4 regions of the Bacillus sp. FSL H8-0534 genome follow, and region 2 is predicted to be linked to each of the others. Evidence: riboswitches for the same ligand, from Rfam matches in the RefSeq annotation. Region 2 holds a riboswitch; each other region holds the start of a gene.
The links. Region 2 has a riboswitch for lysine ahead of MHH71_RS11655 (amino acid permease). Riboswitches for the same ligand answer to the same signal wherever they lie in the genome.
Positions count from the first base shown of each region.

Region 1: it holds a riboswitch for lysine, as region 2 does, so the genes downstream of both, MHH71_RS06720 (aspartate kinase) here and MHH71_RS11655 (amino acid permease) in region 2, are expected to answer to the same signal.
Region 3: it holds a riboswitch for lysine, as region 2 does, so the genes downstream of both, MHH71_RS01100 (amino acid permease) here and MHH71_RS11655 (amino acid permease) in region 2, are expected to answer to the same signal.
Region 4: it holds a riboswitch for lysine, as region 2 does, so the genes downstream of both, lysA (diaminopimelate decarboxylase) here and MHH71_RS11655 (amino acid permease) in region 2, are expected to answer to the same signal.

Region 1 covers NZ_JBBOUC010000001.1:1,293,821-1,302,240, forward strand. The annotation lists gene MHH71_RS06695 (hypothetical protein) at 1-52, shown strand, start outside; gene MHH71_RS06700 (MFS transporter) at 96-1,358, opposite strand; gene MHH71_RS06705 (YndJ family protein) at 1,465-3,096, opposite strand; gene MHH71_RS06710 (DUF4166 domain-containing protein) at 3,093-3,713, opposite strand; gene MHH71_RS06715 (DoxX-like family protein) at 3,718-4,626, opposite strand; lysine riboswitch at 4,827-5,013, shown strand; gene MHH71_RS06720 (aspartate kinase) at 5,244-6,473, shown strand; gene MHH71_RS06725 (response regulator transcription factor) at 6,618-7,337, shown strand; gene MHH71_RS06730 (sensor histidine kinase) at 7,334-8,420, shown strand, end outside.
Region 2 covers NZ_JBBOUC010000001.1:2,264,422-2,272,841, reverse strand. The annotation lists gene MHH71_RS11670 (glycosyltransferase) at 1-368, shown strand, start outside; gene MHH71_RS11660 (ABC transporter permease) at 702-1,907, opposite strand; gene MHH71_RS11655 (amino acid permease) at 1,977-3,401, opposite strand; lysine riboswitch at 3,553-3,735, opposite strand; gene MHH71_RS11650 (NADP-dependent glyceraldehyde-3-phosphate dehydrogenase) at 4,123-5,562, opposite strand; gene MHH71_RS11645 (ABC transporter ATP-binding protein) at 6,404-8,158, shown strand; gene MHH71_RS11640 (ABC transporter ATP-binding protein) at 8,155-8,420, shown strand, end outside.
Region 3 covers NZ_JBBOUC010000001.1:185,904-194,323, reverse strand. The annotation lists gene MHH71_RS01125 (DMT family transporter) at 1-485, opposite strand, end outside; gene MHH71_RS01120 (metallophosphoesterase family protein) at 808-1,545, opposite strand; gene MHH71_RS01115 (aminoglycoside phosphotransferase family protein) at 1,560-2,501, opposite strand; gene MHH71_RS01110 (VOC family protein) at 2,516-3,319, opposite strand; gene MHH71_RS01105 (sulfite exporter TauE/SafE family protein) at 3,530-4,429, shown strand; lysine riboswitch at 4,788-4,980, shown strand; gene MHH71_RS01100 (amino acid permease) at 5,093-6,556, shown strand; gene MHH71_RS01095 (GNAT family N-acetyltransferase) at 6,697-7,092, shown strand; gene MHH71_RS01090 (iron-sulfur cluster biosynthesis family protein) at 7,304-7,609, shown strand; gene ycaC (isochorismate family cysteine hydrolase YcaC) at 7,758-8,393, opposite strand.
Region 4 covers NZ_JBBOUC010000001.1:1,610,219-1,618,638, forward strand. The annotation lists gene lysA (diaminopimelate decarboxylase) at 1-1,309, opposite strand, end outside; lysine riboswitch at 1,641-1,823, opposite strand; gene MHH71_RS08470 (DUF3888 domain-containing protein) at 1,912-2,304, opposite strand; gene MHH71_RS08475 (LTA synthase family protein) at 2,512-4,398, shown strand; gene pssA (CDP-diacylglycerol--serine O-phosphatidyltransferase) at 4,778-5,485, shown strand; gene MHH71_RS08485 (2-hydroxyacid dehydrogenase family protein) at 5,516-6,487, opposite strand; gene MHH71_RS08490 (DUF4025 domain-containing protein) at 6,638-6,802, opposite strand; gene MHH71_RS08495 (histidinol phosphate phosphatase domain-containing protein) at 6,872-7,894, opposite strand; gene hisE (phosphoribosyl-ATP diphosphatase) at 7,907-8,230, opposite strand; gene hisI (phosphoribosyl-AMP cyclohydrolase) at 8,243-8,420, opposite strand, start outside.

The DNA of each region.
Region 1 (8,420 bases), 970 kb from region 2:
CGAAAAAGCAGAAAAACAATTTACGCAAACATTTGTATTTCAGGAACAGTGAGCTCTACCGTTTAACAGGGCTTACTGTTTTTTGTTAACCTATATTAATCAAACTTGCGAATGCTCGGAACAAGTAGCGCGATTGCTACTACGACAATTGCTGCAATAGCTAGAATGATAATTGTCACAGTACCACCAATTATATTCGCCAACCAACCGACAACTAAATACCCTAACGGCAATAATGCAAACGATCCTAACATATCAAGACTTGCTACCCTTCCGAACGCTTCTTCTGGCACGAGTTCTTGCAAGCTCGTTTCCCATATTAGGCCAAAAATCATAATTCCAAACCCCTCTAATGCCATTAACCCTATTAATCCTGGTGCCCAAGAAACAAAAGGCATTAGTAAAAGTGACATCCCACTAATGAGAACACCTCCATAGGCAAGCAATCCTCGTTTATGCCACCTCTGTCTCCCGCCAAAAATAAGAGCTGCCACAACAGCCCCAGCTCCAGAACACGCCATTCCAAGTCCATAAACAAACGGTTCAAACTGATGATGTATATTAAATAGCCAAGGGATTAATACAACGATAATTCCTGCGTAACAAATATTAATAAATGAAAATGCTAAAATTGTAATCCAAAGCCACGGATGGCTTTTTAAAACAACAATACCTTCTGTAAAATCTTTTTTGAGATTCATTTTTTGATTTGTTTGTTCCTGTACTTTTTTAGCTGTTACATCTTTTAAAAACAATAAACAAATAAAAGATAACAAATAAGTCAATGCATCTAACCCAAACCCGATTCCAGCCGATGCAACTGAAACAATAAGCCCGCCAAGCGCTGGGCCTATTAAACGAACGCCTTGATTACTCATTTGCGTTAATGCGTTAGCTGCATTCCGAATTTCTGGCACGAAAACCCTTGCTCGCACCGCTGCATATGCCGGTTGAAACAGGCCTTCCATTAGTCCATATACTGCTACTAATACATATAGAATATTGATTGTTAAAGTGTCTGTAAAAATAAGTGTCGCAAGTGTTATCATCACTATGCATCGAACAATATCAGTAAATAACATTAATTTAACTCGATTCATGCGATCAACGATTAACCCAGAAAACGGTAAAACAAGAATATTCGGAAGCATATACATAGCCATCGTCATCCCCATAACCACCGTTGAACCTGTTAATGTATATACTACTACTGGAAGAATTACCATTGTAACCGAGCTTCCAAGTACAGAAAGCAGCTGACCAATCCATAAGAAAGTAAACTGCCGTGATTTTGTAACAGGTAACAATAAATTACTTACATAACTCCCCTTATTTTTTGTCTGTATTTCTCCTTGCATATGTATCCCCTTCCTCTAAATATCTTCCTTCTTTTTCCTTTTATTATAACATTTATTTTTTCTTTCTTTTCTAATAATTTAGTTTTTAGATATATCAAAAAAAATTTCAACGACATCTCCCTTCCGTTCTCTCAATCTCATAATCAATCTCTAAAAACCTCACACCAAACACCCACATTTGATGGTGCGCTGTCAAAATCTGATCAGTTTTTTCTTTTATCGTAAAAGTCTCAGCTAACGGTAATCGAATCGTAAAGAAAGGGGTATGTAAATAAATCCCTTCGTCTCCTTTTGTACTCTCTCTTAACTGACTAGTAATGATAAGATCTTTGTTATCATTACGTAATTTTAAAATACCCGTCATATTAGAAAATGGTAGCGGCAAAGCAATATTCATATATGTATCTCCTCTATATGTATGCTGTGAATAAAGAGCTACAAAGATCGTTTCATCCTGCTCATTTTTTCGAATCCATGCCCTCACATCTTCTCTACCATCTCGTTCACCTTTTACCGCAATGATATTACCATACATAGCTTCCCATCTATTTCCCATTCCTAAATGAATTTGCTGTATATGTCTACTTATTTTTTCATAGAGAAAGGCAAAGGGCCGAAACCAACGAGACCACTTAATGTTTGCTTTTAATTGATAATTTTTCGTATGCTCATAAAAATCAATGATAAGTGGAGATACTTTTCTTTCATCAAACCCCATACTATGAAAATCACTCATTTGCTCTACAAGACCTGTATACTCTTTCTTCTTTATGAAATCCTGTTGCAAGAAAAGCGTTTCCCCCACTTTCATCTTCCCTTTGATACGACTCATCGGTTTTCCATAATGAATGTAAGCTGGCACATTCTTTTCAATCATCCAGCCAATAAAAGCAGGCAATGTTACACCAATTCCATTCACAACACCATGAATCCAAACCATTTGCGTAATTGTGATCGTCATAACTTGCTTAAAGTTCCCATATGAGTATACTAACGAAAATAAAATCGTTATCATAAGTGTACTCGATGAAATGATAAGAAGGATTTTTGCAATTATCGAAGTGAATTTTGTTTTCCATACATAAACACCATAAGCATAAAGTGAGATGAGATAAATTAATACCGCGAAGAACTCGAATGTTCTTGAATAAGTAATACCAATCGCTACTGTCATCGGTGAAATAACAATAATAACCGTGATAAATTTATATAGTTTACTTTTCTTTTGTTGCTTTCTCCCAAGTAAACCTACAGATAAGGGTAGTAAAAAGGCTGAATAATGAAAGTGAGCTGCTGTAAGCAAAACAATATCTGAACTAAACTGCATAATGGATATATTTGCTACAGAGGCAAAGAACCAAAAACCACCTAAAAACAAATAAATAAATCCGCTATCAATTGCCATCTCTTCTAACGGCTTCCATCCTCTTTCTAGTAACCTACTTACGCCGAATAATGCAATAATGCCTGTATATATAAACCAAATCACTGCAAATAAAAAATAATCTGTTATGAAGGCAAGCATCGCACTGATTGCAGCAACCGGATAAAGTAACAATACAAGTTTATAAAATAAAACCTGTGATCCATCTCTTTTTTCCTTATCAACAATGCATAATGACATTGGTATAAATAAAAAAACAGATAACACTATGATACATTCAACGGGATTTAATTTCGGCCATTCCAATATAATAAAAACCATATAACAAATAAGGCCAAGAATTATATTTTTCATCTAGTCTGATCCCTTTCTACAAACGTTCCCTTATATGAGAAAAGCGGGCCAAATAATGGATTTCGCACTTGAACATGAATTTTGTAACAGTTTAATACATCATCATAGCTCTCTATAACTTTCGCCTCTCCATATAAAAATTTGGGTAGTGGTATTTTCTTCCCAAGTATGTAAAACCATTGTTTTTTTGATGAGATATGCATTGCTCCTTCTTCATCAACATAAAAGGCAAGTGTTGATACGAGCAAATACGGTTCACCAAAGTAATCAATAATTTCATTCTGTTTTGTATTCAGGTACATAACGGCATTGAAATAACGTTTTTTGTTATCAAATCGAAACATCCGATTCCACCTTACAAAAACATTTCCTTTCGCATCCTCTTCAGCAATATTATGTATTGTAAACGGTACTTCTTTTCCTCTTTCTGAAAAGAACATGCGAAACTTAGATGCAACTCTTAAAAGCATTTTGACAAGAAACGATCCTTCATCAATTTCATCCATTTTCCCTTCACCTATAAAACTATTGTTTTCCGTAATTGCATAACGTTTTTGTAATTTCGGGTGTAGCTGCTGATAAGATTCTCCTAATAATACTTCATAGATGCTAGCCACGCATTTACCCCCTTCTTTTTCTCTTACAATTTTTCGCTCTTGGTAAATCACTACTGTTCATATACCCAATAATTGATAATCCAATTAATATAAAATTTAAGGCAATGGGGTTAAATGGTTGGATAAAACTCAAAATATTTGTGAATCCTGCTACTATGGTTAGACCAATTAAAATAATAATGTGCAGCAGCAATAACTTCTGTTTTTGAAACGGCAACAACCATATGATCCCGAATCCTATTTCTAAAAAACCAATTATTTTAAGCGAAAGAATGCTATTTTCGTTTGAACCAATAAGTACAGAAAGCATCTGTACCTCTTCTGGGTGATTAAATAATACTTTTGGCATAAGCCCTTGATACATCCATACAAAAGAAAGTAAAAAACAAATAAGCCAATACGTAATCGATTTTCTTATTAACAAGCGAGGATGCAACCCTTTTTCTAACCATAATTTTAAAGCATCAAAGCTCCATGCTGTCGCCCATCCTAATAGCGGCCGAAATACATATGAATCTATAATCCTCCCTACACCACCAAATCTCGTCTCATAATCATACTGCGTTTCAAAGCAAATCATTTCTCCATTCGGTGTATATTTCCAATAGCCTCTTCCTATTTGTATCAATGAAAGTCTATTGTCTGTCCAAAATTTTAGCGAAGATATTCTTTCTCCTGTTTCCTTTTGGAATTCCCCTACCGATTCCCCTTCACCAACTATTTCAAGCCCAAAACCGATTTTTGTTTTGTATAAAAAACGTTGTGGTTCATCATCTTGTTTCTCTAAATATGATATTTCAGTAAAGCGAGCATCCCACTCTGTATGTAACATCGGATCTTGCGTATACTTCCATAATTCATCCATTGATGTTACCATTTCTGTTTGAACATAAATCGGTTTCTGCCTCTTCATCCTCTCTCCCTCCACTCCCTCTATATCACTAATGTATACGTAAAATTCGATTCTATCTATATTTTTCAAATAATTCTTTCATTACACAAAGAGACTTAATTTTCAAAATATTAACAAAGCACTTGATTTCCTAAAATATTTTAATTATTATAAAACAAATGTTACCAAACAACTTTATAAACCAAACACTCTCGCCCAAAACGTGAGATAGAGGTTGCAACGCTTATAAGTATTCTAAAGGAGACACAGAGATGTCGATGAATTTAGAAAAAAGGAAGTGTTGCCGAAATTAATAAATTTCTCTGCATTTATTAATTGGGGCTGTTTTCGAATAGAAACAGAACTGTCATATGTACAGACGTGTATATATGAAGAGCTATCTACAAAAAAGAGGTATCATGCTTTATATGATATTCTTTTTTGGCGGTTTTTTTATTAGCTCCTTTTTCTGTTTCCCTTTTCCTGTAACAGCACCATCCTCCCCTATTTGAGATGGTGTTTTTTTGTTTTTCTTTCCGGTAACTACAGGAATATTTAGGGACTTATACATCTCTCTTATATGTTTTTTACACCTTTCCTGATTAATTAATAAAAATGGATGAAAGAAGGAATTTGTAATGGAAACGATTGTTCAAAAATTCGGTGGTACTTCTGTCGGAAGTATTCAGCGCATTCAACATGTAGCAAATTTAATTATTGAAGAATATGAACGAGGGAACGGTGTTGTTACAGTTGTATCTGCAATGGGAAAAAGCACAGATGAGCTTGTCGCACTTGCTACTGCTATTACCGAAAATCCGAGTAAACGTGAAATGGACATGCTTTTAACAACTGGCGAACAAGTTACCATTTCTTTATTAACAATGGCGCTGCAAGCAAAAGGATACGACGCTATTTCACTAACTGGGTGGCAAGCTGGTATTACGACTGAATCTGTACATGGAAGTGCAAGAATCTCTGATATTAATACTGAACGTATTCAATCCCTTTTACAAGAAGGAACAATTGTAATCGTTGCTGGCTTCCAAGGACTAAGTAAAGAGAACGAAATTACCACACTAGGCCGCGGTGGTTCTGATACAACTGCTGTTGCATTAGCAGCTGCGCTGAAAGCGAAAAAATGTGATATTTACACAGACGTAACAGGTGTATACACGACTGATCCACGCGTTGTAAAAGACGCATATAAATTAGATGAAATTTCTTATGATGAAATGTTAGAGCTCGCAAATCTTGGTGCTGGTGTACTGCATCCACGTGCTGTTGAATTCGCGAAAAATCATAACGTAGTTTTAGAAGTTCGTTCAAGTATGGAACAAGAAAACGGAACAATTGTAAGGGGAGAATGTAACATGGAACAACAATCAATCGTAAAAGGTATTGCATTTGAAGATAATATTACACGCGTAACAATTAAAGGATTAGAACAAGGAGCACTTTCAACTGTTTTCTCTACGTTGGCTACCGCTCACATTAATGTTGATATTATTATTCAAAGTATTACAAATGAAGGTACTGTACATCTATCCTTCTCTATTCATTCGGGTGACTTAAGAGAAACATTAGAAGTATTAGAACAAAATCAAGAAGCACTTCACTATAGATCTGTAGAATATGAAAATCATCTAGCAAAAGTATCAATTGTTGGATCCGGCATGGTATCCAATCCAGGTGTTGCCGCTGACATGTTCTCTACATTAAAAGACGAAAATATTCATATTAAAATGGTAAGTACATCTGAAATTAAAGTATCTGTTGTCATTGATCGCCTACATTTAGTAGATGGTGTAGAAGCTCTTCATCAATCTTTTATGGCAAAAATTGAACCGATGGTACAAATGAATTAATTTCATTTTCAAAAATAACAACAAGGAATATTTCTTTGTTGTTATTTTTTTATCTAGCAAAATAGTATTATGTTACACTATTACATGTGAAATATTTTCCAAATCATTTTAATGAGACAAAAAACATGTAAAGGCGGATACATAATGAGAACAGAAAATATTCTTTTAGTAGATGACGAGCAAGGTATACTAGATATGTTGGTACTAACCTTAAAGAAAGAAAATTTTATTCATGTAACAACCGCTCTAAACGGAAGTGAGACGTTAAACTTAGTTAAAAATCATCCATTCGATATTATCTTACTCGATGTTATGCTACCAGATATAGACGGCTTCGAATTATGTAGACAAATACGAAACTATACAAATACCCCTATTCTATTTGTGACAGCGCGCTCTAGTGACTTAGATAAATTAACAGGCCTCGGAATTGGTGGGGATGATTACATAACAAAACCATTTAATCCTTTAGAAGTAGCTGCTCGAATTAACGTACAATTACGCGGACAAAGTATGCTGCTAAATAACCGCCAAGCAGAACATTCAAACTTACATTTTGAATCCTTTTCTCTATATCCAAGCGAGGGACTGATAACAGTAAACGGAAAATCTGTACATTGCACTGCTAAAGAACTAGAATTACTTACTTTCTTATGCACACATCCAAATCGGATTTTTACAGCTGAGCAATTATATGAACAAGTGTGGGGACTTACTTCTATGGGTGATGATAAAACAGTAGTCATGCATATTTCTAAATTACGTAAAAAAATAGAAGAAGATCCTAAATCCCCTACATACATTGTTAATTTGAGAGGAATTGGCTATAAATTTATCCCGCATACTAAGGAGCAACAAAAATGAAAATTGGTTTCCGACTAGGCTTTCATTTTATTCGTAGTTTATTTATCGGTACTTTTTTTATGGGGATTTTCATGGCCATCTTCATGGAAGGCATACTACCTCTTATCGGAATAAGCAAAGAGAACAAAGACACGGAAGCTCTTATCGTTTTTTGCCTCTTTGTATGTACTCTTATTTTAGGCGCTATTTTATATGGATGGCATATCGGGAAACCTTTATTTCGAATAATTTCATGGATTAACCATCTAGCAGAAGGCTCTTATGTAACCCCAGAAAGTACGAAACAAATGTACAATAAAAAAACAGGAAAATTAAAAGGCCCTTATCGCTTATATAAAGACGTCTTTCTAAATATAGAACATTTAACAAATAGATTACGAGAAATAGAGAATGAACGAGAACAACTTGAGAAAATGAAACGCGAATGGATGGCAGGAATCTCTCATGATTTAAAGACACCTCTCACTTATATTACAGGATACAGTGCACTTATGTTATCACCCGACCATGAATGGAGTGAGGAAGAAAAAGAGAAGTTTCTGCAAGAGATTCAACAAAAAGGGGACCATATGAAGGAGTTAATTGAAGACTTAAACCTCTCGTTCCGCCTTCATGATTCACAAATCCCGCTAAAAAAAGAAGAAATAAATATCATTGAATTTACAAGAAGAATGATAGCTGATATGACAAATGATCCACGATCTGAACACTATCATTTTAGCTTTCACGCAGACAAAACGAACATTATTATTCCTATTGATACAAAATTACTACATCGCTCTTTGCAAAATTTATTTATGAACGCCGTTTTACATAACCCTGTAGAAACAAAGATCCATACCTCGATTCTATTAGAGGACACTGTACATATTATAATAGAAGATACTGGCGTCGGTATGGATGAAATGACAGTTCAAAATCTATTTAAACAGTACTACCGAGGTACAACTACAAACGTTTCAAATGAAGGAACTGGTTTAGGAATGGCTATCGCCCAAAAAATTATAACGGCACATGGTGGAACCATTCAAGTAGACAGTGAAATAGAAAAAGGAACAACGATTCATATTACCCTTCCAACTC
Region 2 (8,420 bases):
AAACATTAGGGTTTGTTGCATTACCTAATATGTGGTTGTTCCAATATGTCCTGCAGTTCATTGCTCCTTTAGCAGATATATTAATGATTATAGGGCTATTTGGTAGCAATCCGCTAAAAGTTTTGGGATTTTATCTTGTATTCTTTCTAATGGATCTTCTCGCTTCTCTTTTTGCATTTAAATTAGAGAAAGAGAATCCTAAACCATTAGCATGGTTAATTTTACAACGCTTTATTTATCGTCAATTTATGACTTATGTTGTAATTAAATCTGTATTTTCATCTATTCGTGGGGTTGCGGTAGGATGGAATAAATTGAAGAGAATGGGAAGTGTTAAGCACTCCTCTGAACATAATGAGGCATCATAAGAGAGCAGATAATCTGCTCTCTTTTTTTACTAGTAGCTTCTTATTTTGAATAACAATAGTTATGAATGATGTGGAACGAAAAATGCAAGTGGTAGAAAAAGAGAGAAAGGGAAAATATGCTTTCTTGAATGATCCTAAGGTAATATGCCATTTTGTACACTTACAAAAAGATATAGATAAGAAGAAAAAATAGAAAAGAGGATACAGATGAATTCTTTAATTTACTCATTTTATTTTCCCTAATCTATTTGATTGTTGAGAATATAAAAACAGAAAGTGTAGCTTCTTTAGCTAAACTTTCTGTTTTTTCTTTTAGAATACACAATCATTCATTTAAATTCCCGAAGAAGAAATTCGTTTTTTTGTTTTTGGTAAGATAATAAATTTGATGAAAAATATGCTGACTATAACAGTTGAAAGAACAGGCAAAAAATCCTGTAGTGCAGCAAATAAAATAATGGAAAATAACGCTAGCTGAACGATTGCTAATGAAAATACAAGAATGAGAAATTGATTTATTCGTGTGTCGTGTGAGATAGGATATAATGCTACAATATTATTTCCCGAAAAATATTTCCATAAAGTACGAAGCTGCATAGAGGTCATATATAAGAGACAACAAGTAATAGCGCCTTTTGCAAATACATTCGGTACGAAATATAAAATAAAAGAACCGATAATAGTTAAACGAATATATATACCAAAATAATCATTCGCACGTAAGAATGATAAAGTGTTCAAATATAAAAAAGTAGATTGTTTTTTATGTAATATAGGTTCTAGCCAACTTGTTAGCCATTTTCTTTGTTTTACTTGTTTTTTTAGCTGTGGAACTTCTGTGAAAAAGTTTGCAAATTGGTAAAAGTGCATGTCCATTTTTTCTTCTTGCTCAATTATATATTCCCATCCAATTTGTTTTGTTGGTTGTTTTGTTGTATAAACAAGTAGGAAGACAAGAAGTAATAGCATTGCACCTAATAGAACAACTGATACGGACTGAAAGAGCATATAAAGAATAAGTGCATTACAAGTGAAGCGAATAATAAACCAGATTTGGCTGTTATATTGATCACGCCATATCCAATTGATATATAGGTTCCAACCTTTTATTAACATTAAAATGAAAAAGATCGTACATAAGAATGGAACGGTTGTCTGTAATGTTTGCATTGCTAGCGGTGTAATGATTAGAAACGTAAATAGCAATGGAAAAAGTTGAATGACATAATTGTATAGAAGAGACTGTTTGAAATAAGATGTTAATTTCTCTTCGAGTGCCAGTAAATAGACAGCGTCAGGCTTCTGGATAAAAGTACGAATCGGGCATCTCGTTATCATGATGGTAAGCAGAGATATAATGATGATTAATGAAATGCCTTTAGAAGGAGATGTTTTAAGAAACTTGGCGTAATAATACGCACCAACGCATGAGACGAAGATGAAACTGTATAGTAGACCGCTAATCATGCGTGCAAAGTACATGATGACGTTTTGAATATGCTTTTGGAAACGAGTGCTCCATAGTGTTTCGATTGACATGTTTTTTCACCTCTGTCTTCTATTATATAGGTTTCTTTCTTATACAAAAATAAAAACGAGCAAATTGCTTTAAGCAATTTGCTCGTTTTTATTTTCTTCATTTTTTTTCTTATCGCGATTCATTAATGGATAAAATGCAAAGCCAATTACAAATAAGCCGATTCCAAGAAGGAATGTTTTTATATCTGAGGAGCCAGTTTTAATGACCCACAGTGCATAGCAAAGTGCAATGACTGCGATAATACCATCCATAATCCTTGAACCGGGTTCGTTTTTATACGTTTCACCAGTTGCAACGAGTTTTAATTGGAAGATTGGTGAAACGAGATAAGGGATTAAGTAAGCTAAGGTTGAGACAGTAATAACGAATGTATAGGCCTCAGCAATGGTCCCTGATAACGTTGAGAAAAGGAAGACTTGCGACATAATATTTGTCAGTCTTAGTGAATAAATTGGACTTCCTTTTTTGTTTGTTTTTGCAAAGAAGGAAGGGAAGAATCCTTCTTTCGCCGCTTGATAAGGTACTTCTGAGCTTAATAAAATCCAGCCTAAGATAGAGCCGAATAGGGAAGTAAGAGCAAGTAGTGCCATCAATTTCCCACCGCCGTGGCCCATTGCAGCATTTAATGCATCGGCTAATGGACGTTCAGAAGTTTGAAGTTTATCAATGTGCAGAACACCCATTGTTAAAATGGTAATTCCTAAATAAATGGCAACTGTTAGTAATAAGCCAGCTACAGTTGCATGCTTTACTGTTTTTGGCGATTTCGCACGGTTTGATAAAAGAACAGCTGATTCAATACCGATAAATGCCCAAAGTGTTGTAAGAGCGGCTAAATTCACTTGTGAAAGTAGTCCATGTGACACGCCTTCTTTATCAATCACTGGTGTGTACCATTGTCCAAATTTAGAAGCTTGAAATGCAAACAAAGTAACAACGATAAATAGAAGGAATCCAGTTACCTTTGTTGTTGTTGCTAGGAAGTTTAATTTCCCGGCTCCGTTTACACCGTTTGTTAAAATCATATGTGTTCCCCATAGTAAGCATGAACAGATGCAAAATGTAATCAGTTTTCCAACTTCCACATCGAAAGAGCCGATTGAAAATAAGATACGTGTATCTTTCATAATCGGGAAGAAGAGTGATAAATAACCTGCAAAAGATGTAATAATAGCAACATTACTTGCCCAGTTTGCGACCCAGTAGCCCCAAACTATGCTGAAACCAGCCATTTTTTTCTTTTTTGGTGATGAGAATAAAGCATATGCATGACTTTGTGGTCCTGTTGTTAAGTCAGGACGACGAATTGCCAAATTACCGAAAACAAGAGCTAGCATTAAAACACCAAACCCTGTTGTTAACCAAGCTAATGTAACACCGAGTGGGCTTGCTGTTTGTGCTAATGTACTAGGCACCATGAAAATACCAGCGCCAACCATATTGCCGACAACAAATGCTGTCAGTACCCAAAAACCCCATTTTTTTTGTTGCATAAAAAATACCTCCAAAGTTAGTATAACCAAGTCAAGCGAGGAGATATGTATGTCTTCCAAAAAGGAAAGAAAGGTAAGCTTCATACAAAACAAAAAAAGCACGTGTAATTGTCGCTACGTGCTTTCTATCTTATAGGAAACCCACGACATACCTCTCGATAGCTCTCCACAAACAAGTTGTTTGTGACAGTTCTGCACTTATTAAATAGCAGACCCAGCAAGAATGCACAGTGGGCATTTCTTACTTCGGCAACCATTCCTTTCCCATTCATTCATCGATGCCACTACATCTCCTGAAATGATACTCTTAATGACTGCAACCTCTACCTCACCGAGATACGAATGAGGATTTATGTATTAAATTAACATAATCAAGGGTAACAAATGAATTTTTATACGTCAATGGATATAGCAATAATCAGACTATAGTGAACAATTTGTCATTAAAAGAAGAGGGATTTTTTTAGAAATAGGCTCTGTTAATCTGTGTGTTAACCTAATGAAGCAAATATTTTTGATATTTTGTCTCACTTGAGTCTAGAAAAACAACATAGTTATTCTGTAACTTTACTTGAGAATGTGATGGATTGGTTAATGAGAGAAGAGAAAGCGGGCTCATTGTAGCTCTTTTTTCTGTGCTGAAATATTACCATATAACAGAGCCTAGGAATAAAAAAAGAAGCTAAGTCTACAACCGTAGATTAGCTTCTAACACGAAATATTATACTAAGTTTAATACAGTTACTTTTTCACGTGTCATAGACTCAAGGCTCTTACGAATACCTTGTGCTCCCATACCAGAACCCTTCACACCGATGAATGGGAAGTGGTCAGGACCACGCTCTGTACGTCCGTTAATTTGAACGGAACCAGTATCGATTTTGTTTGCAATTGCAAATGCTTTATTAATGTCTTTTGTGAAGACACTTGCTTGTAAGCCGAAATCTGATTTGTTCGCAATTTCAATTGCTTGTTCATCAGAAGAAACACGGATGATTGGAAGGATTGGGCCGAATGGCTCTTCCCAAGCAACTTTCATATCTTCTGTTACATTGTCAATTAATGTTGGGTAGATTAAGTTGCGCTCGCGTTTGTTACCAATTACGATTGTAGCGCCTTTTTCTACTGCATCGTCAACTAATCCTTGAACGAAATCAGCAGATTTATCGTCGATTAATGGCACGATTGTACTGTCTTGTTCTGGAGAACCAACAGTTAATTCAGCCACTTGATCTTTTAATAAGCTAACAAGCTCGTCCGCTACATTTTCATGTACAAGCACGCGCTTGATTGCAGTACAGCGTTGACCTGAGTATGAGAATGCGCCACTAACGATATGTTTTGCTGCTTCTTGTAAGTCAGCATCTTCACGTACGATACCAGGGTCTTTACCGCCAAGTTCTAATACAAGCGGAATCATAGCAGCTTTTTTCGCTAAGTGAGCACCTGTGTGTGTACCACCTGTGAACGATACCATATTTACGCCAGGATGTTCTACTAAGTAGTCGCCGATAACAGAACCGCGTCCTGTTGCTACGTTTACAAGTCCTTTTGGAAGACCTGCTTTATGAAGAGCTTCAACCATTTTAATACCGCTAATTGCGCCTTGTGTTGCTGGTTTAAAGATAACAGCGTTCCCCATAATAAGAGCTGGTGCAAGTTTTGCAGCAGATAAGTTTACAGGGTAGTTAAATGGTGCGATTGCTAAAACAACACCACGTGGTGCACGTTGAATGATTGCAAGCTTGGATTTAGATCCACCAGGGAAGCTATCGCCCATCATGCTTTCGCCATGCATGTGTAATGCTTCATCTACAGTATAACGAATTAAATCAGCTGTACGAACAACTTCTTTTTTCGCATCTTTATAACCTTTACCGACTTCTTTCATCACGATATCGGCAATTTCATCTTGCATATTTACGAGCTCATCAGCCCATTTATATAAATATTTTGCACGATCTTGAAGAGAAGCTTCAGCCCATTCTTTTTGAGCTTGTTGTGCTGATTTAATTGCTTCGTCAACCTCTTCACGAGTAATTGCTTGTACTTTACCAATTACTTCGTGTAAGTATGGTGATGGAATATCAATTGTTTGCCCAGAAGAGCTTTCTCTCCATTCACCGTCTAAATAAAATTTGTACGTATTGCTAGTTGTCATGATTTGTCCTCCTAAAATAGCAACTTGTAAGAGTGAGTATATGGTGATTGTAGGGGGTTTGAGAACATTTTTCAAACAAAATGTTTATGGAAACGATTTCTTATGTGATTTTTATTTTGTATGCCCTTTCTTAAAGGGGTTTACCTTATTTGTAAGTGAAATATAGGATTATCTATAATAATATCGATAGATAATTTTTTCGAGTATCGAGGTGGTATTGTACATCTTTTATTTTTGGTGATAAAAGTTTATTTTGTAAAATAATGAAAAAACAATTGACAGAAAAGTTGATAAAGTTATAAAATTAAAAATGGAAAATAAATGAAGGGGGTGCGCGTAATGATTGTAATGGTAAATATGACTGGCTTAGTTGGATTACATGGTGGGAAACATTCATATCATTACGCAACCCGTACGGAAAGATAGTGCTTTTTTGTTTTTTCAAAAAGCGTACGTTGCGTATTTCGTAACGTACGCTTTTATGCGTTTTTGCGCATATCGTCAAGCGGCGGTATGCGTTTTTTTGTCTCTATTTTGGTTGTTTCCATACTTTGTATGGTTTCGATAAAGTGAAACTTCCATCCGTAAGGGGGATTTATCTCCCACGGATGGTTAGTTGAACCAATCGGGCATTTACGGGCAGTTATCCCCTTATCTATCGTTCTCATTTCTTGCTGAATCTTGAGGTGGGGATTTTACTGCCCGCAAATAGCGGGGTGGAAAAATATGGAAGGTGAGAAGTTATGGTGAAACAGTACAATTGGTACGGTGTAAAAGCAGGGGCTTTTGATAGTGGATAACAGAAATAGACTGAAACAAAATCGAGAAGGGAGAGATTTCATTGTTTTCAGTATTACAAAAGTTAACATGGTTTTTTAAAGAACATTGGAAGAGGTATAGCATAGCAATTGGAGTGCTTCTAATTGTAAATGTAATAGAGGTAATTCCTCCGAAAGTAATTGGATTAACAATTGATCATATAAAAGTAGGTTCTTTAACAAACGAAGTGATTATACAGTATGTTTGGATTTTATTTGGGGCGGCAGTTGGTGGGTATGTACTCACCTACGTATGGCAGCACCAATTATTTGGCGGTGCATTCGTGCTTGAAAAAACGATGCGTTCAAAATTTATGGGGCACTTGTTGAAAATGACGCCGACCTTTTATCACAAAAATCGTACTGGTGATTTAATGGCGAGAGCGACAAATGATTTAAAGGCGATTGCTATGACTGCTGGTTTTGGGATTTTGACACTTGTTGATTCTAGTTTATATATGCTCACAATTGTTTTTATGATGGGATTTTCAATCAGTTGGCAACTTACAATTGCGGCACTTCTTCCCTTGCCGATTATGGCATATGCGATGAATATATATGGGAAAAAGTTACATGAACGCTTTACGATTGCTCAAGATGCTTTTGGAGATATGAATGATAAAGTACTTGAATCGATTGCAGGCGTGCGTGTTATCCGTGCATATGTACAGGAAAAAGCTGATGAGCAAAGATTTCATCAATTAGGAACAGACGTATATGAAAAAAATATGAAAGTAGCAAGAATTGATGCACTGTTTCAGCCGACGGTTAAGATGCTAGTTGGTCTTAGTTATTTAATTGGTCTTGTATATGGAGCGTTTTTAGTGTTCCAATCGAAGGTTACTCTTGGTGAACTTGTGTCTTTTAACGTTTATCTTGGGATGATGATTTGGCCAATGTTTGCGATTGGTGAATTAATAAATGTCATGCAGCGCGGAAATGCTTCGCTAGATCGTGTCAATGAAACGTTAGCGTATGAGCCTGACGTGAAGAACGTGAAAAAGCCGACGCGTGTACACGAGCCAGAGTATATCGACTTTGATAAAGTTTCCTTTTCGTATCCTGCTTCACCTGAGCTTAATTTGAAAAATGTTTCTTTTTCATTAAAGCAAGGGGAAACGCTTGGTATTGTTGGGAAAACAGGAAGTGGTAAAACGACTCTTGTTCGCCAACTCCTTCGTCAGTATCCACTTGGAGAAGGGGATATTACGGTGTCGAATGTTACGCTTGATGAAATTTCAACCGAAAACGTACGAGGCTGGATTGGATATGTACCACAAGAGCATATTCTATTTTCAAAAACAGCACGAGAAAATATTTTATTTGGGAACAGAGAAGCAAATGAGGAGGAGCTTCAAAAAGCAATTGAAATTGCAGCATTTAAAAAAGATCTGGAGTTTCTTCCAGAAGGATTAGAGACGCTTGTTGGAGAAAAAGGTGTTTCTCTATCTGGTGGACAAAAACAACGGATTTCGATTGCGCGGGCTGTGATTCAAAATCCGGAAATTTTAATTTTAGATGATTCATTATCGGCTGTGGATGCTCGAACAGAAGCAGCGATTATTGAAAATATACGGAGAGAAAGAAGCGGAAAAACAACAATTATAACAACGCACCGCCTGTCAGCTGTGCAGCATGCTGATTGGATTCTCGTTATGGATAATGGTGAAATTATCGAAGAGGGAACACATGATAGGCTCGTTTTGAATGGTGACTGGTATGCGGAGCAGTTTGAAAGACAGCAGGGCGAAAACGTAGAGGGTGAGGTGAAAATATGAGTGTTGGAAAACGGTTATTTCAATACGCTATGAAAGTAAAGGGAACCATTTTTGTGGCACTGGCAATGTTATTTATTTTCGTTATTGCAGAGCTTGCAGGCCCATTTGTAGCAAAGACAATGATTGATGATCATATTGTCGGTATTGAGAAACCATGGCATGAAACAGTGCAAGGGGACGATGCCGTACTTTATAACGGAGCTTGGTATAAGCGAAGCGACCGCTTTGAACAAGGTGAACAAAAAGGAAAAGAAGTTCGTAT
Region 3 (8,420 bases), 2.1 Mb from region 2:
ATGATATGGACTGCATAAAATAGCGCACATAAAATACATAATATATCGCCATAACCTATTTTTAATTGGCTATTTAACGTTAATAACCCTATCCCTACTATTGTTAAAACAACTCCCAATATAACTTTTTTTTCAGGTCTTTGTTTTAAAAAAATAGATGATAATACTGGAATAAATATCACTGTAAGACTCATTAAAAAACCAGCATTAGAAACCGATGTATACTTTGTACCAAAAGTCGCAAAAATATAAACTATAAACAAGATAACAGCTAATATAAAAGCATATTTAATAGTTCTAAAATCAATTTTGATTAAATGCTTATAAAACACTATACCTGACAAAAGAAAAGCAATAATAAAACGTAATGAGATTAAATTATATTCTTGCATGTAATTGAGGCCAACTTTTGTAAGTAAGATGGATGCCCCCCAAAAAAATGTAACCAATAGTAACATTAAATCCGCCTTTAATTGTATTTTCATCTCTATTCCCTCGTTAGTTTTTAACTTTTAGCATATTTCATCATTTATTAAGGTTACTATACACCTTTTGAATACAGACATGAGCTGCCAACCTAAGGATTTTTAACCATGCCTATTTGGAGAAAAATCATTGTATCTAATGATTTCGCTATTTCTAATTCTCTCTATTTAGAAGTTATAATTACTTTCCCAATCATTTATCTAACTTTTTATTTTAAATATTCGAAATAATCATTTTAGAATATTCCCTCCCCTATAGTTAATATTTTTAAGTATTTATACAGAACTGTATGTTGATTTATCGAATATATTTTGTCTAATTCTACTTTAATCCCCGATACTTAGCTGTCGTCAATTCTTGTATGTACGCATCAATCTCAGGCATTTCTTCTTCTCTAGCCAATCGGATCGCAAGCTCTATATCATAAGGAACTCTTACAAGTTGAATTGAGAAACTTGCTGCCTCTTTTTGGCCATATACGCCTTCAAAAATCAAATAAGAGGCTTGCGTAATCTCAAGTGGGTTACCCACACTTCCTGCATTACACAAAGTTTTCCCACGAAAATTTTGCACATAAGCTTGATGAATATCTCCGTAGCAAACGACATCCGGTTTCCTTTCACCTTCAATGTTTTCTGTAAGATTACTATTTTCAAATAAACTAACACGTTGTTCCATTGGAGCTCCGGGCTGAACTCTTTCATATAGGCTTCTAGGTGATGCATGGAACATTCTAATTAGTTTCCCACTCATTATAAATTCAATTGAAAATGGTAATTCCCTTAAATAATTCCGCTGCTGTTCTGATAATTGTTTTTGATGCCATTGTAATGTTTCGAAATCACTAGGCTTTGTAATAAAATCATCCCAATTTCCCATTACAACATGCTCACATTCTTTCCGAATAATCTCAATTGCTTCACTAGAATGTGGTCCTTTCCCTACTAGATCACCTAAGCACACAATACGTTCTATCCCTTTTAGTTTGATGTCTTTAAGAACTGCTTCTAAAGCAGGAATATTACCATGAATATCTGAAATAACCGCTATTTTATCCAAATCAACACCCCCAACTATTCTATATTTATTATATCTTTATTAAAAGATTTATACCAATTTGGAATATAAGAAGTAAAATCATTCTGATCGTCTACAATCCGCTTCAACCTCCCCTTCATTCCATCTAATAAATTTGGTGTTACTTTATGTGCCCAAACAATATCTGCTGGAAAAATCATCGCTGCATACAGTGAATATAGTTTCCAAAAATGAAGTGACGGCTCCCCATCACAATACCCATGGACTTGTCCAACAGCAAATGGTTCACTTATATCAATTGTAAACAAGGCCGTTTTATAAAAATCATGAATGGGATCCCCAAAATCAAACCTCGCAAAATCGATTACTGAACGAAATTCATTATGATGAATCATAATATTTGCTGGGTGAAAATCATCATGCAGAAACACAGTAGGACGATTTCGCAATAAATTCTTATGATTTTCTACAAAGGTTAACACCGATTGCAAGTCAATAAAATCCACCTCGTATTCCACTAATAATTGCAAATATCTCTCGTATTTATTCCATCGAGCTGTTTCCCAAGATTCTTCTACATTCTTTTTCTTCACTGTATGAATTGTCTTTAAGACTTCTCCTGCCCTTTTTCCAGCCAAATATTGCTCTTTCTCAGTCAACTTTCCAAGTATATCTTCACCATCTTCTCCGTTAACCCATTCAAATACTTGTACACATTGATTTAATCTAACAAGCCTTATAAAATGAACTGGTTTTGGTATTGGTATACCTAATGATTCAAAATGACGCGTATATTCATATTCTTCGCGCTTACGTTCACTAGTTGACATATCACACACTTTAATAAAATAGCGTTCATCATTTTCTAATTCAATTTTATATTTTTTATCAAATGAAAAACCTTTTGGAATCAAAGTACATTTTACTATACGAGGACAATCCAATTGTTGTTCTAACTCCCTTAGCACCTCTTCCACATAGACCACTCCAATTAATATATGTATACATTCCCTAAAATTTGTTGTTTTTTCTTCTGTGTATTTGCTCCTTGAAGTTCAGCAGCAAAAGGAAGTTCTCCATATTTTAACAAACATTCTTGCACGAACCCTTCACCAATAGGTTCACAAAACTGCACATTTACATTTTCAAGCAATACACTTTGACAAAGCGCATTCCATTCTTGATGAATTTCAGGTAAAGTCACTTGTACTTCGAGTATCTCTTTCCATCTTTCTACTGTTGCACGTGCATTTTTCACAGCATAATATATTGTCTGAATTTCTTTTACCTCGTTGCTATGCGGGACAATGACGCCCACTTCTTGTAAATCGAATCTCCTACTCTCATCAGATTCTTCCCACTGTATAAAGAAAGGTAATTTCGGTCCACTATCTTCCTGTTCCACAAATAACATTTTCCATTCGATAAGATGACCGTCATTTCTCATTCGTTTTCCTTCAAACGGCCCTTTAACTTGTAACCCTTTTTCCATGAACCTTACCGCAAGTTCTTCAATATGATCTGTACGAAGAGCAATTTGCAGCATTCCTTCTCTATCTCGTAATTTCTCTACAGTTTCCTGAACAAGTGGATTATCCGCTTGTTTCGCTGTATCTTCATGTTGCACTGCTAAAAATTCAATATAAGATAAGTCAAAATAACATAAACTATTCCATGTCCCCCAGTTTGTATGTTCTCCGCCCTGTACCGTATGAAATCCAAGCTCCTCCATTCGCTTTTCTGCTTCCTTTGGTGTGCACCTAACGGTATGAACGAGATGATCAAATGCTAACATAATTTTCCCCTCCCTTTATTTACATCCTTTTATTATATAACTGTTCTGTTATTTCAATCAATTTAAAAAACTTTTAAAACCCAGTTGCTTTATGAGATTAATATGCATTATAATAATAAAAAATTAACGTTAAGCTGATTGGAAAAACCAAAGGCTCTTTTCTCACTCGAGAAAAGAGCCTTTTTGTTTATTATTACAGGGGGATTTTATATGCAAAAATTAATTGTCTTTGCTATTATTGGTTTTTTTGCTCAACTGATTGATGGGGCACTTGGAATGGCTTACGGAGTAACGTCTTCCTCATTATTATTAATGTTTGGCATTGCACCTGCTGTCGCTTCCGCATCCGTTCATTTAGCTGAAGTTGTTACCACTGCAGCTTCTGGCGTATCTCATATTCGATTTGGAAACGTTGATAAATACACTGTTTCCAGACTAACATTACCAGGTGCAATTGGTGCTTTTGTTGGTGCTTGTTTTTTAAGCAATTTACCGGGTGATTTAATTAAACCGTACATTTCTATCTTTTTATTTACTTTAGGTGTCTATATTTTATTACGATTTATTATTCAAAAACAAATTGTCCAATCAAATAAACGTATGTCTGGTAAGCAACTTATACCACTCGGATTGTTTGCGGGATTTGTTGATTCAACTGGTGGAGGTGGCTGGGGACCTATCACTACACCCGTACTTCTCGCACGTGGAAATGAAGCAAGAAAAGTCATTGGTTCCGTTGATACGAGTGAGTTTCCTGTCTCATTAGCTGCAACTATTGGATTTTTCATTTCATTAGGCTGGGAACAAGTAAGCTGGTTTTGGGTATTTGCTCTTATGCTCGGCGGCATTATCGCCGCTCCAATCGCTGCATGGTTAGTACGAATTGTACCTTCACATTTACTTGGGGTACTCGTTGGTGGACTGATTATTTTTACAAATATCCGGACACTGCTTACATCATTTAAAGTGGATCCAACAATTATTAACCTTTCCTATATTGCAGCGGGTCTTGTCGTTATCATTGCACTTTTCATTTCGGTTAGAAATCACTCCCAGCTTACAAAACAAAACGTTGGATATACGACTGGACAAAAACGAGTTTTGCCTTAAAACAGAAATAATTATAAAGTGGTGTGAAATACTACGGTAAGCAAATGATAAGTTTGCTTACCTTTTTTAATCTCTTTAGCACTCTTTATTTTGCTTATAATCAATGTCGAATTTATTTTTCTGAATTTTCTTTTAATTTTAGAGGATTTTCCATATCTTTTTGCGAAACATTTGTATAACAATTTTTTCTTCATTTTTTTACATATCACGTAGGTTCGGGTGGAATTTTGAAACGTTTCCTATACAATAACCGATTTTTTTTGATATTTTCCTACAAAAATCCCTTGCAATATTTTCAGAAACTAATTACAATTGCCATATATTAAAAATCACAGCAATAAATAAATCCTCATCAATCCGATGAGGTAGAGGTTGCGGCTTTTATTAGTAGAACGGATTAGACACAGAGAATGTCAATGACTCCGTTTGAAAGGAAATGCTGCCGAAGTTTGTATTTCTTCTCTGGAAGTACGAGCTGGGGCTGTCTCCAAACAGGAACAGAACTGTCACGTTTACAAAGTACCGTGTAAACGTGGGGTGCTATCTTAACGGAAGGGTATGATGGGGTGGTTATTTGTGAAACGTTCCGCCAAATTCCTTTGGCGGTTTTTTGTATTTTTCTCCCCGTTCCTTCCTAATCTTACAAGAAAAGGAGTGTTGAACATGAATAGCGCAACGAATCAAGCTACCTCTACAAAACAATCTACACAAGGACAAGGTGAATTAAGACGCGGGTTAAAATCTCGTCACCTTACGATGATTTCTCTCGGCGGTACAATCGGTACCGGACTATTTCTTGCAAGTGGTGGTGTCATTCACACAGCAGGGCCTGGCGGAGCTCTCATCGCATATGCGGCAATCGGAATTATGGTTTACTTCTTAATGACAAGTTTAGCTGAATTAGCAGCTTACATGCCTGTCACTGGATCTTTTAGCACATACGCGACAAAATTTGTCGATCCATCACTTGGATTTGCACTCGGCTGGAATTATTGGTATAACTGGGCAATTACCATTGCCGCTGAACTTGCAGCCGTAACATTAATTATGAAGTTTTGGTTCCCAAATACACCTTCCCTTATTTGGAGTGGCCTTTGTTTAGTCATTATGTTTCTTTTAAATTACTTATCTGTTAAAGGGTTTGGTGAAGCGGAATATTGGTTCGCACTTATTAAAGTAGCTACTGTTATTATCTTTTTAATCGTTGGATTTATGATGATTTTTGGTATTATGGGTGGCGAACCTGTTGGATTTAAAAACTTTACTGTTGCAGATGCACCATTTAACGGTGGTATTATGGCAATTATCGGTGTATTTATGGCTGCTGGTTTTTCATTCCAAGGAACTGAATTATTAGGTGTAGCTGCTGGTGAAACTGCCGATCCAGAGCGTAGCATTCCAAAAGCAATTCGCTCAATCTTTTGGCGTATTCTATTATTCTACATCTTTGCAATACTTGTTATCGGTTTATTAATTCCGTATACAACTGAAAGTCTTGCAGCTAGCGATGTAACAGTAAGTCCATTTACACTTGTATTTGAAAAAGCAGGAGTTGCATTTGCCGCTTCTGTTATGAACGCAGTTATTTTAACTGCAGTTTTATCTGCTGGTAACTCAGGTATGTACGCATCAGCTCGTATGCTTTGGGATTTAGCAAGACAAGGAAAAGCACCGAAATTTTTAGGTAAATTAAATAGCCGCGGCGTACCTGTTAACGCGTTAATCGCAACTTCAGTAGTTGGCTGTGCCGCTTTCCTAGCTTCCTTATTCGGCGACGGTGTTGTATATATTTGGTTATTAAATGCATCTGGAATGTCTGGATTTATTGCATGGGTCGGAATTGCTATTAGTCATTATCGTTTCCGAAAAGCATATATTGCACAAGGAAAAGATTTAAATGATTTACCGTATAAAGCAAAATGGTTCCCATTTGGTCCAATCTTCGCATTTGCACTTTGTGTCATTGTCATTTTAGGACAAAATTACGGAGCATTTATAGGCGAGTCTATCGATTGGAATGGTGTACTTGTTTCCTATATCGGCTTACCTCTCTTCCTTGCGATGTGGTTAGGATATAAATTTACAAAGAAAACAAAAGTAATTCCTCTTGATAAATGTGAACTTTAAGTGATAAAAGGCCAGCAAACATCAATCATGTTTGCTGGCCTTTTTTATTGGAATGAATCCTTCACATTCAAAGGATATGTTTTCTTTATGTCGAATGGTTTACTGCATAGAGGAATTATTAAAAAAAGGGTGGGATTAAAATGAACGTCGCGTTAGAAATTGTCTCCACTGAACAACTTAAAATATTAAAGAATTTTTATGCTCTATATTTACATGATTTATCCGAATTCTCCCCTACCCTTCATCCAAATGAAAATGGATTTTTTGAATTTGATGCTTTTGAACTTATTTGTAACCGAGATGAGCTTTCTCCTTATTTCATTACATATGAAGAAAAATATGTCGGGTTTCTTCTATTCGCGAAACCACCATTCACAGCACCTGAAACAGACTGCTGCATTAACGATCTTTTCATATTAAAAGCGTACCGCGGAAAAAGGATAGCAGATCAAGCAATTTTAGAACTTTTAAAACAGCACAAAGGAACCTATTATGTAATGCAATTAAAAAACAATAAAACAGCGGTGAACTTTTAGAAAAAGTTCTACCAAAAGAATGTGATAAAGTATCAAGAAGTTGAGAAAATAAGTGATGATGAGTTATGCTTAACACAAACATTTACGGTTCCATCCTTACTTTTCAAATCGTAATCCCTATACGTTTATCATTCATTGAAACCCTTTACTTCCCTATTTCTAATGTTTTTGCAATAATAGAATAAGAACTATAAACAAAGGTTGGGATTCCATGAACATTCGCGTAACTGATGGGGCAAAAGCCGTATTACATAAATTAAACGCAAATAACAAAAACATCATACGTATTAGAGGTACAATGACAAATTCTTGTAGTATATTTGTTGATGTTGATTTAATTTTCGATGAGTATAATCCAAATGAAATCGCTTATGAAGATGAGCAACTTATTATTCAAACGGATGATTTTACAAAAGACTATATAGGAAATACATTAAAGCTTGATTATAAAATGACAGGTTTTAGTATTACGACTCCTAGCGAAACACTTGTATATGGATTATCAATTAAAAAATGAAGAATGCCCTTGTTTCTTGACTGAAGCAAGGGCATTCTTTATTTTTATCAAGCCTAATAGGGGTCACCATACATCACCATCAAGTTAAGAAATTGGTTGCTCCCCAAAACGAAAAAAATGAAACAGTACAACTATTAATTAAGTCATTTTACTTGCTAAGCTCTCTTTGAGCTCTCATATAGCTTTCCATGATATTTTGATAACTAGGCAGATGTTTAGCAAGTAAAGCTCCAAAACCTTCAACGTCATTTCGCCAGTCACGATGTAATTCTGCTGCAACGCTAAACCAGTTCATTAATTGGACTCCTCCATGAGCCATACGCATAAGGGCAGCATCTGCAACTTGTTTACTAAAAGTCCCTGATGCATCAGTTACAACGAATACCTCATATCCTGCGTTTACAGCAGATAGTGCTGGGAACGCAACACAAACATCAGTAACAACCCCTGCGATAATTAGTTGCTTTTTACCTGTTGCTTCGATGGCTTTAACAAATTCTTCATTGTCCCATGCATTAATTTGTCCAGGCCGAGCTATTTTTGGCGCACCAGGAAAGAGCTCAACCAATTCATGCATTAGTGGGCCGTTCGGTCCGCTTTCAAAGCTTGTTGTTAAAATAACTGGTAAATCAAAAAACTTAGCGGTATTAGCAAGAGCCAAAACATTGTTCTTAAATTCATCAACACCATAATCACGCACTAGGCTGGAAATAAGACCAGTTTGATGATCCACTAGAAGAACAGCGGCATCATTTTTGGAAAGACGAGAATAGAGATCAGACATTTTTATAGTCCTCCTTAAACTAATGTA
Region 4 (8,420 bases), 650 kb from region 2:
GCTCTTTTATACGTATGCGATCGTTCCCAATTATATTTTCATATGTTTCACGTTCAACAACAATTTGTGATGCCCCACCTTTTGCAAATACTACAGCCGGTCTGCGAATACGATTATAATTATTAGCCATAGAATATCCATATGCTCCTGTACAAGAGATCGCTAACAAATCTGCTGTAGCAACTTGCGGCAGTTCTATATCCCAAATAAGCATATCTCCACTCTCACAACACTTTCCAGCAATTGAAACAACTTCTTCAGCCTCTTCTTTCCCTCGATTTGCTAGCATCGCCTCATAACGAGCTCCATATAAAGCTGGTCTTAAATTATCTGTCATTCCCCCATCGACTGACACATATTTACGAATGCCAGGGATATCTTTTACAGCTCCTACTGTATAAATTGTTGTTCCTGCATCCCCAACAATACTACGACCTGGTTCAATCCATATTTCAGGAAGTGGATAATTATTTCTTGTAAATTGTTCTCTCACTGCATCTGTTACAGCATGCACATATGTTTCAAGGGTAAGTGGTCTATCAGCTTCCGTATAACGAATACCAAAACCTCCACCAACATTTAACACCGTTACAACATAACCAGTCTGCTCCCTTATCTCTTCTAAAAAATTATGCAATACTTCAACCGCTCGAACAAATCCTGCTGTTTCAAAAATTTGTGACCCAATATGTGAATGAATACCTAACACATTATAATTTGATTTCTCTAGCGCTATTCGAATCGCCTGCATTGCCTGACCAGCCGAAACTCCAAAACCAAATTTCGAATCATCTTGCCCTGTTGTAATATATTCATGTGTATGCGCCTCTACTCCAGGTGTAACTCGAATTAATATATTTACAATTTTTCCATACTGCTGTGCTAAGTCATGTAATATTTCCATTTCAAAGAAATTATCTACCACAAAGCAGCCAACATCTGCTTGCAGCGCCATGACAATCTCTTCTTCGGTCTTATTATTACCATGAAAATGAATGCGTGATGCAGGAAAACCAGCTTGCAAAGCAGTATACAATTCGCCCCCAGAAACAACATCTAAAGACATATTTTCTTCACGAGCTACTCGGCACATCTCCATGCACAAGAACGCTTTACTTGCATACGCTACTTGGTAAGAGAATCCACTTTCCTGGAAAGCACGATGAAACGCGCGGCATTTTTCCCGAATAGAAGCCTCATCGTATACATAAAGTGGGGTCCCATACTGTTTAGCTAGCTGCGTTGTATCGCATCCTCCAATTTCTAAGTGTCCTTGCTCATTGATTCGGCTTGTGCCGTGTAAATACATTTGAATTCCTCCCTTATTTCCTCTAAAACTCATAACCCCAATCTTCTTCTATTCATTGCAGCGCGTTTTTAGATAAAGTGAAACTTTATTCAGTGGGAGTTTCATCCCAAATGATTATTAGCCTTCACCAATCGGGCTTTTACGGGCAGTTGATCCTCCACCTAACTTCTTTGTTTTCTCAGAATGTTAAGATATGAGATCCTACTGCCCGTTAAAGCGGGGTAAACAAAAAACGCGCGGAACAATGTTCACACGCGTTTCTTATTAGGAATAATGTATCATGAAAAAATAAACGAGTTGTTATCTTCTCAAATAAGAAACCGCATCAACATCTCCAAATAGCTCTCCATAAAATAAAATCTTATGACAGTACTACATTTATTCAATGCAGTCCCAATATATGAATGACGTGGTCACTCTTATATTTCGGCAATAGTCCCTTTCAATCTATGATCACAGATTCCACTAAATCTCCCATAGCTTACTCTTTCCTATCGCGGCCTCTACCTTTGAGAGTAGATGAGGTAAGTCTATTTAATTTTCAAACATCTTATATTGGTATTAACAATACCAAACGAATAAATTATTTGTCAAACAATTTTTCACATTGTTTTTTTACAATTTAATTTCGTATCATCTGGTAAGCGCTTTATATCTATTTTTTTCACAGTCCATTCTCCCTCATCATTATTAAACGTAATTCTTATTTTTTCGAATGGCGGAAGTACTTTCCCACCTATGGCTTCATATTTCGTCACTTCAATTACCGCTTGAAATAAATATGTACCACTATACATTTTTTTCAAACTAACAATCTTCGGGCATTCATACGGTTTTTGTTTCCCATAATGCTTCTCAATCGCTACATTTATTTGCGGAAACAAAACGGAATAAAGAGCATCTTCTAATAATGGCGCATCATATTGTGCAGCAAAAACTGTAGGGGTAGAAAAGAATAAAAAACCACTACATATGAAACAAAATAACTTTTTCATCATAACCTCCGTATCAAAATGCGATATGGTTATTGTCTCCGTTTTCTCTTTTTCTAACCAATTCTTATAAAAATTATCCACAATTCTGCTTTGTTTTCGTATAATAGTACATAAAGATATACGACTGTTCGTATATTTAAAGTGAAACTTCTATCATTAGAACTACAATCACTAGAACCGTCACTTACAGTAGGAGAGGAGTATGTTATGCTACAACATTTGTTTCCAAAATTACGATTTGCACTTGTTGCAGTCGTTTTATTATGGATAAAAACATATATAGTGTACAAGCTAGCCTTCGATATTAAAATTGATAGCTTCTTTGAAGAAATGATGCTTTTGTTTAATCCAATTGCTTCATTGCTTTTATTTTTTGGTCTAGCTTTATTAGCATCAAAGTATCGAAATCGAATTATTATTGGAATCAGCTTTTTGCTGTCATTTATTTTATTTGGAAACGCGATGTTCTACGGTTTTTATAATGACTTTGTCACATTCCCTGTTTTATTCCAAACAAATAACATGGCTGATTTAGGAACCAGTATTAAAGAACTATTTACGTACAAGACATTACTTCTATTTGCGGATGCAATTATTCTAATGTTTATTTTACGTAAGTTCCCGAAATTTTGTGATAATACGCCACTATCTCGCTCTGAAAAACAAAGCTTTTTTAGTGGTATAACAGCTCTGTTAGCATTGCAAGTTATTGTTTCTGTCGTTCATAAACCGCAGTTATTTTCACACTCTTTTGATCGTCAAACCGTTGTGAAAAATCTTGGTTTATACACATATCATCTATTTGACATTACACTTCAGTCTAAATCTTCTGCAGAGCGTGTATTTGCAAGTGGAGACGGTTTTTCTGAGATTAAAAACTACGTGAATTCAAAAAATAAACAAGCTGATAAAAGTTTATTTGGAGTTGCAAAAGGAAAAAATGTCATTTTAATTTCAATGGAATCTACACAAAATTTTGTTATCAACAAAAAAATAAATGGAAAAGAAATTACTCCATTTTTAAATCAATTTATAAAAGATAGTTATTACTTCGATAACTTTTATCATCAAACTGGACAAGGAAAAACATCCGATGCCGAATTTATTGTAGAAAATTCATTATATCCATTAGACCGTGGCTCTGTATTCTTTACACATGCAAACAATGAGTACACAGCAACTCCTGAGCAGTTAAAAAAATATGGATATTATTCCGCAGTCTTCCATTCGAATGATAAAACTTTCTGGAATCGTGATGTAATGTATCCAGCACTCGGATACGATCGTTATTTTAACCTAAATGATTATACAGGAACAGAACAAATGTCTGTTGGATGGGGACTAAAAGATAAAGAGTTCTTTGAACAATCGATCTCCAAGCTTAAATCTTTACCACAACCGTTTTATACAAAATTTATTACATTAACAAATCATTTCCCATTTCTTTTAAATCCAGAAGATCAATATATTAATGAGTATAATTCTGAGAGTGGTGTACTAAATCGTTATTTCCCAACCGTTCGCTATACAGATGAATCTCTGAAACTATTTATCAATCGATTAAAAGATGAAGGGTTATACGATAACTCAGTTATTGTTATTTACGGAGATCATTACGGTATTTCTGAAAATCATAATGCTGCTATGGCACAATTTCTCGGTAAAGAATCCATAACTCCATTTGATTCGATGCAATTGCAACGTGTACCACTTATTATTCATGTACCTGGTCAAGAAGGAAAAGTTATTTCTAAAGTATCTGGACAAATCGATATAAAACCAACATTGCTCCATTTACTTGGTGTCAAAACAAACCAATCCATTGAGTTTGGTACCGATTTATTTGCAAAAAATGAGCATCCACTTATGATTATGCGTGATGGTAGTTTCGTAACAAACGATTATGTTTATACAAAAAATATGTGCTATAAAAAAAGCACAGGTGAATCTATTGATTTAGCAATTTGCCAGCCATATATTGAAAAATCAAAAACAGAATTAAGTTATTCTGATAAACTTATCTATGGCGATTTATTACGATTTGATCCTAACAATAAATACAAAACGGGAACAATGATAACTAAATTTGAATAACCCTAAAAGCAACCTTAAATGATAACAATTTGAGGTTGCTTATTTCTTAATTAAATTTTTACCCTTTCATAAACATGATGATCTTATCTAACAAAATCTCTCCCCAACTCAAAGCTCAGTAGAATTGAACTCCCCCCACCTTCACTTCGTTTAGAGGAGGGGGTCTTCTCGGTTAAAATGATAAAAAAGTTAGACAAGGGATAAACTACTCATGAAAGCCTGCCTTAATGAACCACATCACTGAATACGATTTCACTTGATGAAATCTTTCACAAAATGGGAATTTTTTCGTACGTGGAAAGAAATTTATGTTATGATAAAACAAGTAAACTTTCATACACTAATTAAGAATTTATTACAGAAAGCAAGGGATCAGATTTTGTATAGAGCAGCAATTCCAAACTTATTTACGCTCGGAAATTTATACAGTGGATTTTTATCAATCGGCTATGCATCTTTAGGGTATTATAAACCAGCTGCTATTTTAGTACTAATCGGGATGATGTTAGATAGTCTTGATGGTCGGGTTGCTCGTTTATTGCGTGTTGATTCACAAATGGGAAAAGAACTTGATTCACTCGCAGATGTTGTAACATTCGGTGCTGCGCCTGCAGTTTTAATGTACTACACTTCCTTTTCCAATTACGGAATTATCGGACTATACATAGCAGGCCTATTCCCTCTGTTCGGAGCATATCGCTTAGCAAGATTCAATGTAACGCCTTCCTCTACTTCTATGAAATATTTCACTGGCGTTCCTATTACTGCAGCAGGAGGACTTGTTGCCTTCTTAACATTGTTTTCACATACCATTCCAAAAATTGTCCTCATTACAGTATTTGTAACGTTTGCATTTTTAATGGTAAGCCGTATTCGCATCCCAAGTTTAAAAGATGTGCCAATTCCACGATACAGTATCATTGTTACACTATTTTTAATTGGCAGTATTTATACAATGTATAAAACAAGTTTTGGCAACATTTCAGTATTTCTATTCATTGCTATTCCACTTTATATTTTGTTTATGTTATCTCAATTTATTAGGCAAAGACCTTCTCATAAAAAACGAGCAAATAAAGAAAAATAGAAAGAACCCTTCCAGTTGGAAGGGTTCTTTCTATTTTGTAACAAATTCCTTTTGGTTTACAGGTGTTAATGGTTCTTCTCCTTCTAATACAGCTAAAATGTTACGCACTGCCATTTCAGCCATAGCGTCACGAGTTTCAAATGTTGCGTTTCCAACATGCGGAGTAAGGACAATATTTTTCAGTCCCTTTAATCTCTCTGTAATTTTCGGTTCAAACTCAAATACATCAAGAGCTGCCCCTTCAATTTCATTTGTCTCTAACGCATGAGCAAGCGCTAGTTCATTCATAATTGGACCACGTGCTGCATTTATAATATATGCTGTTTTCTTCATCATTTTAAATTGTTCTTCATTAATCATATGATGAAGACTTGGATTATACGCACAATTAATCGTAATAAAGTCTGCTGTTTGTAATAGTTCTTCTAATGTTACATATGTTGCTTCTATTTCACTTTCTGTCTCATACTTACGGTTTGGACCTGTATACATCACATTCATTCCAAATGCTTTTGCACGTTTCGCAACTGCTTTTCCAATTTCACCAAGACCGATGATTCCAATTGTTTTCCCATATACTTCTCGGCCGAGGAAAAAGAGTGGTGCCCAGCCATTAAATCCCACTGTACGACATAGTGTATCTCCTTCTGGAATTCGTCTTGCAGCCGCTAAAAGAATAGCAAATGTTAACTCTGCTGTTGCTTCTGTTGAAACTTTCGGTGTATTTGTAACTACAACTCCTTTTTCTGCTGCATACTTGTAAGCAATATTATCGTAACCTGCACCATAGTTGGCAATAATTTTCAAATTTGATGCTGCATCAATCACTTCTTTTGTTACCTTTGTAGAAAGTAAACTTAACAGTGCATCTTTATCCTTAACTCGCTTTGCTAATTCTTCGGTACTGATTAACTCTTCTTTGTCATACATTTCTATTTCATGATTTTGTAATAACTGTAATCCGATTTCTGGAATATTTCCTGCTACTAATATTTTCGCCATTACTAAGCACCTCTTCTATTTAAAAATGAGAACTTCCTTACATTTTATTGTAAGAAATCTATGTCAAAAAAGCCAAGAAATTTGATTACAGTTTTGAAAATCGACACTTTTTCTCATAAGAAAAGGGGAGATGGATATCTCCCCTTTTACTTATTGTTCTTCACTAGATTGTTTTCCCAGCTTTGCATCAATCGTTCCCTCTGCTACCGTATCACTAATTTGTTCTTGTACTACAGAATCAACTTCCTCGTTCGTTTGGGAAGTATAACTTTGATTCGTCACTTTCATACTCTGTTTATTATTTTGTTTTACCATTTAAAACCCTCCTTTATCATTCTTTCTTATTTTGAGCAAAAAGAAAGGTTTTCATCACGAAATCATGTTTTACTTTGAAACAATTACCGATTCTTCTTCAAGCAGTTGCATCTTCCTCACCCGTTTTTCAAATGTAGCAACATGAGAAATACCATGATTACGTAATGTTTTCACATTTTCTTGGACATAATTTCCTAAATCATTTGGGTAATGAGCATCTGATGAAAGAGTAATTGGCACTTTATATTTTGCCAACACTTGTAAATAAAGTGGACTTGGACACATCTCTCGAACAGGATAACGATAATATAATCCAGCATTTACTTCCGTTGCTGTATTTGTTTCTATTAATGCCTTAGCAATTCTTTCGTAATGTGGAATCTGTACATTTTCATCTAATCGATAATTAAATACTTTTATATTATCAAGATGCGCTACAATATCAAACACTCTCGAACGAACGGCCTTTTCAACTGTTGTGAAAAATACATCATACAATGTACTTAGCTGATGGTTTTCGAAATATTCTTTCGTATCTGGGTTATCAAATCCCCATCCATCAATAAAATGCACAGAACCAATTACGTAATCCCAATCTCCTAATGCCAATAATTTTTGTAATTCATCTTCCCCACCCATAAAATAATCAGCTTCAATCCCTAGACGCAGTACTACTCCTCTTTTTCTCCAGCGCTCCTTTGCCTCTTGGATTGCTTTTGTAAAATCAGAAATCGATGCTACTCGCACTTGATCTAGCCATTCTTTCTGCAGACGACCGAGCTTTGACTCACTAATGTCTACATATTTCTCATAATATTCCTTCGCCTCATAAAAACGATATAAGTGATCAACAATACCAACTTCTTTTATTCCTTTTCGCAGTGCTTCTTCTAAATAGAAATCAATCCACTCTATTGTAAATGGACCCTCTTGTACTCTTTTTTGCAAGCGTTCTTGTGTTTTCATAAGCCATTCAATCGAATGCCGCTCTTCTTCTAACGGTTGATAATATTCTATTGATTGATTTATTCTCGCCAACCACCCTAGCGAATACGGCCCCTCTTCTAAATGAAGGTGATAATCCACTTTCATAGTTCCCCCCCCTTATAACGTATCAATTTCTTTACGCTCTCCTGTTTTTGAGAGCTTTCCTTGTCTCTCTTTCACTTCTTCTAACACATCTTCTAATGGAATATTTTTTGCGGCTAGTAAAACAAAGCAATGATAAATCACATCGACCATTTCTTTTATAAGTTCTTCTTTATCATCATTTTTTGCAGCGATTACCACTTCTGTACACTCTTCCCCTATTTTTTTTAAAATCTTATCTTCACCTTTTGTAAATAAATAATTTGTATATGATTCCGAAATTGGACTTTCTTTACGCTGCTCAATGGTTTCATATAAAGACTTCAGTACGTCTTCCATCCTCAGGTCCCCCTATATGATTTTATAATGAAAGCATGTTTTCTCTCCTGTATGACAAGCTGGTCCTACTTGCTTAACAATAATTACAATCGAATCTTGATCACAATCTAAATAAAGAGACTGAACATACTGCATGTGCCCAGACGTTTCTCCTTTGTTCCATAACGCTTGCCGCGAACGTGAATAAAAC